DNA from 2 places in the Streptomyces sp. NPDC017940 genome. Region 1 is predicted to be linked to the other one. Evidence: riboswitches for the same ligand, from Rfam matches in the RefSeq annotation. Region 1 holds a riboswitch; the other holds the start of a gene.
The links. A riboswitch is a leader RNA that binds a small molecule or an ion and turns the genes downstream of it on or off. The one in region 1 is predicted to bind thiamine pyrophosphate.

Region 1 (4,206 bases):
GGGGGGCGTGGTTCCGGGCGGGGTCGGCGACGGGGGCGTGGGGGCGGACAACGAGGGGGTGGTGGGGCCGGGGCGGTCGGCGGAGACGACCAGGGCCGCGAGCGCGGTGGTGACGGGAACGGAGGCGACGAGACCGATGGACCCGATGAGGGTGCGGACGATCTCCTCGGCCACGAGTTCGCTGTTGGCGACGGTGCCGACACTGCTCTGGGCGATGGAGAACAGCAGCAGGAGGGGCAGCGCGGCGCCCGCGTAGGCGAGGACGAGGGTGTTCACGACGGAGGCGATGTGGTCGCGGCCGATGCGGATGCCCGCGCGGTACAGACCGCGGCGGCCCATCGTCGGGTTGGCCTGATGGAGCTCCCAGACCGCGGAGGTCTGGGTGACGGTGACGTCATCGAGCACGCCCAGGGAGCCGATGATGACACCGGCGAGCAGCAGGCCGCTCATGTCGATGTCGGGGTACAGGCCGTGGATCAGGCCGGTGTTGTCGTCCGTGTTGCCGGTGAGGGAGGCCCAGCCGATGAACAGGGAGCCGAGCAGGCCGATGAGCAGGAGGGAGACCAGGGTGCCGAGCACCGCGACGGATGTGCGCGCGGTCAGGCCGTGGCACATGTAGAGCGCGCACAGCATGATGGCGCTCGCCCCGACCACGGCGACGACGAGCGGGTTCGAGCCCTGGAGGATCGCCGGGAGGATGAAGAAGGTCAGGACCAGGAAGCTCACCGCGAGGGCGACCAGGGCCATGACACCCCGCAAGCGGCCCACGGCGACGACCGCGAGGGCGAAGATGCCGGCGAGCAGGGCCATGGGGACCTTGCGGTTCACATCGGTGACCGAGTATTGCAGGTCCTTGGGGGCCTTGGGCTCGTAGGCGACCACCAGGTCCTGGCCCTTGCGCAGTTGCCGGGGGGCGTCGGGCTGGACGATCTCCGTGAAGGTGCGGCCCTTGTCGGGTCCGCTGGTGACCTTGATCGTGGCGCGGCCGCAGGTGCCCTGGGTGCGGGCCTCGGCGGACTGCCCCTCGGCGGTGGAGGTGTCGCCGCCCGGCGGGGTCTGCGAAGGGTTGAGGTCCTTGCAGGGGAGCTTGTCCAGCTTGGTCACGGTGGCCGACTGGGTCTGCCGGTCGAAGCCGACGCCGGTGCGTTCGTGGGCGGGCGCGCCGCCCGGCCACAGCACCACCAGGCCGACGAGGACCGCTGCGGCGAAGGGGATGAGGACGGCGGCGATGACCTTGCGCAGGTGCTGGGACACGGGGGCTGCGGGGCCATGACTGTGGCTGTGGCCGTGCGGCTCCGGGGTGGGGGGCCCGGTGGGCGTAGGTGTCGTCGTCACGGCCCGATCATCGCAAGAACGGTGGGGGCCCTCTGTTCACCGCGCCCGATGGGACGCTAGCGTGGAGGCACCTTTGCAATCGCGGGAGCTCGGAGCACCGGGCTGAGAGGGCGCTGACCTCCGTACGAACGGGCAGATACCGGTTCGGACCGTACGGAAACGGCTGCGTCGACCGCCGAACCTGTTACCGGGTAATGCCGGCGTAGGGAGTAGGTCTCATGACCACATCGGACGCACGCACGCCTGCCTCCAGCACCGAGGGTGCCGGGGGCGGGAAGTCCAACGGCTGGCACAAGGCGTATGTGGCGGGCCCGGAGGGCTCGCGCACGGATCTGCGGGTGCCGGTCCGCCAGGTGCACCTCACCAACGGCAAGGCCGTGACGCTGTACGACACCTCGGGGCCGTACACCGACCCCGATATCGACACCGACGTCCGCCGGGGCCTCGCACCGCTCCGGGAGAACTGGATCATCGCCCGCGGTGACACGGAGGAGTACGCGGGCCGTCCGGTCCGCCCCGAGGACGACGGCATCAAGCACACCTCGCCCCGCGGAGGCCTGAAGAACCTCGACGCGGTGTTCCCCGGCCGCCCGCGCCAGCCGCGCCGGAGTCGCGACGGGCAGGCCGTGACGCAGCTCGCGTACGCGCGGCGGGGGGAGATCACGCCCGAGATGGAGTACGTGGCCATCCGGGAGAGCATGGCGCCCGAGGTGGTGCGGGACGAGATCGCCGCGGGCCGGGCGGTGCTTCCCGCGAACGTGAACCACCCGGAGATCGAGCCGATGATCATCGGCAAGAAGTTCCTGGTGAAGGTCAACGCCAACATCGGCAACTCCGCGGTCACGTCCTCCATCGAGGAGGAGGTGGACAAGATGACGTGGGCCACGCAGTGGGGTGCCGACACGGTCATGGACCTGTCCACCGGCCGGAACATCCACACGACCCGCGAGTGGGTCCTGCGCAACTCCCCCGTGCCGATCGGCACGGTGCCGCTGTACCAGGCCTTGGAGAAGGTCGACGGCCGGGCCGAGGAGCTCAGCTGGGAGATCTACAAGGACACGGTCATCGAGCAGGCCGAGCAGGGCGTGGACTATATGACGGTGCACGCGGGCGTGCGCCTTCCGTTCGTGCCGCTCACCGCGAACCGCAAGACCGGTATCGTCTCGCGCGGTGGTTCGATCATGGCGGCCTGGTGCCTGGCGCACCACAAGGAGAGCTTCCTCTACGAGCACTTCGAGGAGCTGTGCGAGATCCTCGCCGCGTACGACGTGACGTACTCGCTCGGCGACGGACTCCGGCCCGGGTCGATCGCGGACGCCAACGACGAGGCGCAGTTCGCGGAGTTGCGCACGCTCGGGGAACTCAACCGGATCGCCAAGCGTCATCACGTACAGACGATGATCGAGGGCCCCGGTCACGTCCCGATGCACAAGATCAAGGAGAACATCGACCTCCAGCAGGAGATCTGCGAGGAGGCGCCGTTCTACACGCTGGGCCCGCTGACCACGGACATCGCTCCCGCCTACGACCACATCACCTCCGGCATCGGCGCCGCGATGATCGGCTGGTGGGGCACGGCGATGCTCTGCTACGTCACGCCGAAGGAGCACCTCGGCCTGCCCAACCGCGACGACGTGAAGACCGGCGTCATCACGTACAAGATCGCGGCGCATGCGGCGGACCTCGCCAAGGGGCACCCGGGGGCGCAGGACTGGGACGACGCGCTCTCGGACGCCCGCTTCGAGTTCCGGTGGGAGGACCAGTTCAACCTTGCCCTCGACCCGGTCACGGCACGGGAGTTCCACGACGAGACGCTGCCCGCCGAGCCGGCGAAGACGGCGCACTTCTGCTCGATGTGCGGGCCGAAGTTCTGCTCGATGAAGATCTCGCAGGACATCCGGCGTGAGCACGGCACCACGCAGACGGAGATCGAGGAGGGCATGCAGCAGAAGTCCGAGGAGTTCGCGGCGGCGGGGAACCGGGTCTATCTGCCGTTGGCCGACTGAGCCCACAGCACGATTACCCCCACAGCACGGTTACCCCCACAGCACGGTTACCCCCACAGCACGGGTACCCCCGCGGCGCGGGGCTGGGCAGACTGGCCGCATGACTGCCAGTTCCCTGCGCAAGGGTGCCAATCTTCCCGTCGCCTCTCCCGCGGTACGTGCCGAGCTCGCCTGGTCCGACGGACAGGCGTCCGGTCGGTCCGGCGGCCGGACGAACCTGCTCGTCCGGCGGCCGGACGAACCTGCTCCCGGTCAGTCCGGCCGGTGCTCGGGACCGCCGTAGTCCGGGCTCGAGAAGTCCGGACTGGTGTAGCTCGGACGCGTTCCGGTGGTCGAGCCGCCGTCCGGGCTGCTGAAGCCCGGCCTGTGGTAGCCCAGTTGCGGCATGCGCCCGGCAGGTCCCGCGGACGGCGTGCGGGGCGTGGGCGCCGCCGTGGCGTCCGGGTCCGCGAGCGCCTCGCGCAGGAAGGGCAGGATGCCCCGCTCGAGAAGCGCCCGGCACCAGGCTTCCCTGGCCCGCTCCACCGCCTCGTCCCGCTCATGGTGCGAGCCTGCCTGAAGAGAGGTGGAGCCGTTGCGCAGGGCGGTGAGGAGCAGACCGACCGCGGCGACCAGGATGGCGCCCGCCGTGAGCGCGCCGAACAGCCACCCGGCGGTGAGCAGGGTGTCCGCGAAGGCGGGCTCGGGGTCGAGCATCTTCAGGATGTAGCCGACGAGCAGGAAGATCGCGGCGGCCGCCCCGGCGAGGACGGGCGCGAGCACCGCGACCACGGCGACCAGACCGGCGCCCGCGGTTTCGGTGACCTCGCCCATGGTGGTGGCGAGGCCTATACCGCCGGAGCCGGACTCGGGCGAGTCGGATCCG
Region 2 (4,206 bases), on a different contig from region 1:
CCACTGCCCGGCGCCGCGCGGCCGCCGCACCGCCGCCGCGGAGTCCACCAGCTTCAGCGCGCTCTCCCGCCTGCGCACCGTCCACGCGTGCACCGCGAGGACCCCGCCGACCGCCGCGAACTGCACGATCGTGAGCACCGCGGCCGTCGGCAGGTCGAGGAGCTGCGCCGTCTGGCGGTAGATCTCGACTTCGAGCGTCGAGTACGCGGGCCCTCCCAGGATCTGTACGACCCCGAACGACGTGAACGTGAACAGGAACACCATCAGGGCCGCCGCCGCCACGGCGGGCGCGAGGGCCGGCAGTGTCACCGACCACCAGGCGCGCGGGCGGGAGGCCCCGAGCATCCGCGCGGCCTCCTCCTGCCGCGGGTCGAGCTGCGACCAGAGCCCGCCGACGGTGCGGACGACGACGGCGTAGTTGAAGAAGACGTGGGCGAGCAGGATCGCCCACACCGTGGTGTCCAGGCGTACGCCCCACAGCTCGTCGAGGAGGCCGCCGCGCCCGACGAGGGCGAGGAAGGCCGTGCCGACGACGACGGTCGGCAGCACGAAAGGCACGGTGACGACCGCCCGCAGCACCTGCTTGCCCCGGAAGTCGAAGCGCGCGAAGACATAGGCGCCGGGGAGCGCGATCAGCAGCGTGAGCCCCGTCGAGGCGAGCGCCTGCCAGGTGGTGAACCACAGGACCTGTTGGATGTCGGACTGCCCGAGCACCTCGCCGATCCGCCCGAACCGCCAGCTGCCGTCCACCTTCAGGCCGCGCGCGACGATCGCGGCGACCGGCACGGCGAAGAACACGGCGAAGAACGCGACGGGCAGCGCCAACAGGGCGAGCCGCGTCGCGCTTCCGCACCGGTCCCGGCGGCGGCCGGGGCCCCCGCGCCCCGACCGGGAGCCCCCGGGCCCGCCGTCCGCACCGGCAGGCGCCTCGGCTACTTCAGAACGAGCGAGGTCCACGACTTGACCCACTGCTCACGGTGGTCGGCGATCCGCTTCGGCGCCATGGTCTGCGGCTCGTCGACCCGCGCACCGAACTTCCGGAACAGTTCGGGCGTCCGCACGCCCTCCCGCACCGGGTTCACGAACATCTGGAGCGGCAGGTCGCCCTGGAACTTCTCGCTGATCATGAAGTCGAGGAGCGCCTTGCCGCCCTTCTCGTTCTTCGCGCCCTTGAGCAGGCCCGCGTACTCGATCTGCCGGAAGCAGGTGCCGGTGGCGACCCCGGTGGGGGCCTCCTCGGGCTGCGGCTTGGCGTAGAGCACCTCGACGGGCGGCGACGAGGCGTACGACACGACGAGCGGCCGGTCGCCCTTGGCCTTCTTGCCTCCGGCCGACCCCGAGAACTCCTCGTTGTAGGCCTGCTCCCAGCCGTCGACGACCTTGACGCCGTTGGCCTTCAGCTTCTTCCAGTAGCCCTGCCAGCCGTCGTCGCCGTACTTCGCGGCGGTGCCGAGCACGAAGCCGAGGCCGGGCGAGGACGTCGAGGCGTTCTCCGTGACGAGGAGGTTCTTGTACCGCGGCTCGATCAGGTCGTCGAAGGACTTCGGCGGCGCGAGCTTCTTGTCGGCGAAGTACTTCTTGTCGTAGTTCACACAGATGTCGCCGGAGTCGACGGGCGTGACGCCCTTCTCGCCCCCGGCGGGCCGGTACCGCGCCGCGACCCGGTCCAGGCCCTTGGCCTCGTACGACTCGAAGACCCCGTGGTCGAGCGCGCGGGAGAGCAGGGTGTTGTCGACACCGAAGAAGACGTCGCCCTGCGGGTTGCCCTTGGACAGGATCGCCTTGTTCACGGCCTGCCCGGCGTCGCCGTCCTCGAGGACGCGGACCTTGTAGCCGGACGTCTTCTCGAAGTCCTTCAGGACGCCCTTGGAGACGGTGAAGGAGTCGTGCGTCACCAGGGTCACGGACGTGGAGTCGGATGTGTCGCCGCCCCCGGAGCCGCACGCGGTGACCGCGACGAGCCCGATGCCCACGGCGATCGCCGTGACCGAGGCCTTCTTGATGGTGCTCACGGAAAACATTCCTCCTGGAGTGACCAGGAAGAGACGCGGCCCTGTCCGGGACGGCAGGGACCGCGGTCCTCTGCGTCCCGGGCAGGGCGCAACAGCTTGAGTGGTGACCGAACTTCCTACCCAGAATGACCTGGGCGAGGTTCAGAGGGTCTGCGGCCGATACCGCACTCTCAGCGCTGTGGCGCTCCCCTGTCGGAATATGAAGATGTCAGTACGCCCGCCAGCGTACCCCCAGGCCGGGGCGGTACCACCTTCCGGCCGCGGCGGTACTACCTCTCGGCCGCCGCGAGCTGCCCGCACGCCCCGTCGATCTCCTGGCCGCGGGTGTCCCGGATGGTGACCGGCACCGCGTGGGCGGCGATGGCCTCGACGAACGCCTTCTCGTCCTCGGGACGGGACGCGGTCCACTTCGAGCCGGGCGTGGGGTTCAGCGGGATCAGGTTGACGTGCACCGGCTTGCCCTTGAGCAGCCGCCCGAGCCGGTCGCCGCGCCAGGCCTGGTCGTTGATGTCACGGATCAGCGCGTACTCGATGGAGAGCCGGCGGCCCGAGCGGTCCGCGTACTCCCATCCGGCGTCCATGACCTCACGCACCTTCCAGCGCGTGTTGACCGGGACGAGGGTGTCGCGCAGCTCGTCGTCGGGGGCGTGCAGCGAGATGGCGAGACGGCACTTGAAGCCCTCGTCCGCGAACCGGTGGATCGCGGGCACCAGGCCGACCGTGGAGACGGTGATGCCGCGCTGGGAGAGGCCCACACCGTCGGGCTCGGGGTCGGTGAGGCGGCGGATCGCGCCCACCACGCGGTTGTAGTTCGCCAGCGGCTCGCCCATGCCCATGAAGACGATGTTCGAGAGCCGGGCGGGGCCGCCGGGGATCTCGCCGTCCCTGAGGGCCCGCATGCCGTCGACGATCTGGTGCACGATCTCGGCGGTCGACAGGTTCCGGTCCAGGCCCGCCTGGCCCGTGGCGCAGAACGGGCAGTTCATGCCGCAGCCCGCCTGGGAGCTGATGCACATCGTGACCCGGTCCGGGTACCGCATGAGGACCGACTCCACCAGCGTGCCGTCGAACAGCCGCCACAGGGTCTTACGGGTCGTGTCGTCGTCGCAGCTGATGTGCCGCACGACCGACATCAGCTCCGGAAGCAGCGCCTCCTGGAGCTTGCCCCGGGCACCGGCGGGAATGTCCGTCCACTGCTCGGGCTCGTGCGCGTACCGCGCGAAGTAGTGCTGCGACAGCTGCTTGGCGCGAAACGGCTTCTCCCCGACGGCGGCGACGGCTTCCTTCCGCTCGGCGGGCGAGAGGTCGGCGAGGTGCCGCGGCGGCTTCTTGGCTCCGCGGGGGGCGACGAAAGTGAGTTCTCCGGGCTTAGGCATAACCCACCCAGTGTCGCAGATCAACTCGGGGAGCCCAGGCCGGAGCGGGATGGGGGTCACCTGTGGTGCCGACTGTCGGCGTTGGTCGGCCTCGAACGGCGCAGGGACGGCCCAGGACTCAGCCAGCCCAGACCGGCTGTGTGCGGGCAACGCCGCCACCGCCCGTCACGTCATCTGCACGGGAGCAACGGGGAGCTGCTCCTTGTAGGGCCACGTAAAGGTGCGGCCGGGTTCGAGGTGGGCGTCTCCCCAGTGGATGGCATGGATGCCGTTCTCGACGTCGGCCGTGAAGAACACACAGACCAGCTTGGTGGAGGCTCCCAGCTCCTCGAAGGCCTCATGCAGTCCCAGGTACTCCTCGGTCGCAAAGTCCTCGTCGACATCGAACAGGCCTTCCGGGTGCTGCGGCCCGTGTGCCCGAAGCAGCCGGTGCCGGGTGGGCGACGCATTGGCGGGCAGTCGGGCCGGTCCAACGGCCTCGGCCTGTCCGCGTACCGGAACGGGAAGAGTGCGTGATCGTTGATCACCGCATACTCATATCCGCGCACGTCTCGCACGGCTTCCTCCAGCCCCCGAACCGTCTCCGCCAGGTTCTCGCGCACCAGCCCCGCAAGGGCGACACCGTACGGACTCCGCTTCTTCAGTCCCGCAGCGAGATGCGCGGCATGAGCCTTCCCGTGCGCCTTGGCCAGCTGCTCAGGGACCGCAACGGCAAGCGCGCCGGCGTGCCGCCCGAACCGCTCGACCGCCCAGGCCGACGGCCCTGCCGGATAGCTACCCGACACCGACATGCAGGACTCCCCTCCCCCAGGCCACGC

Region 2: another riboswitch for thiamine pyrophosphate. It lies ahead of ACH4DX_RS32550 (thiamine ABC transporter substrate binding subunit); the one in region 1 lies ahead of thiC (phosphomethylpyrimidine synthase ThiC).

What each region holds. Positions count from the first base shown of each region.
Region 1 is NZ_JBIRHJ010000008.1:452,402-456,607, forward strand. Features, by position in the region: gene ACH4DX_RS28320 (YibE/F family protein) at 1-1,335, opposite strand, end outside; TPP riboswitch at 1,407-1,561, shown strand; gene thiC (phosphomethylpyrimidine synthase ThiC) at 1,554-3,341, shown strand; gene ACH4DX_RS28330 (hypothetical protein) at 3,594-4,206, opposite strand, start outside.
Region 2 is NZ_JBIRHJ010000012.1:110,134-114,339, forward strand. Features, by position in the region: gene ACH4DX_RS32545 (ABC transporter permease) at 1-957, opposite strand, end outside; gene ACH4DX_RS32550 (thiamine ABC transporter substrate binding subunit) at 933-2,021, opposite strand; TPP riboswitch at 2,108-2,213, opposite strand; gene rlmN (23S rRNA (adenine(2503)-C(2))-methyltransferase RlmN) at 2,282-3,388, opposite strand; gene ACH4DX_RS32560 (hypothetical protein) at 3,554-3,685, opposite strand; gene ACH4DX_RS32565 (hypothetical protein) at 3,728-3,904, shown strand.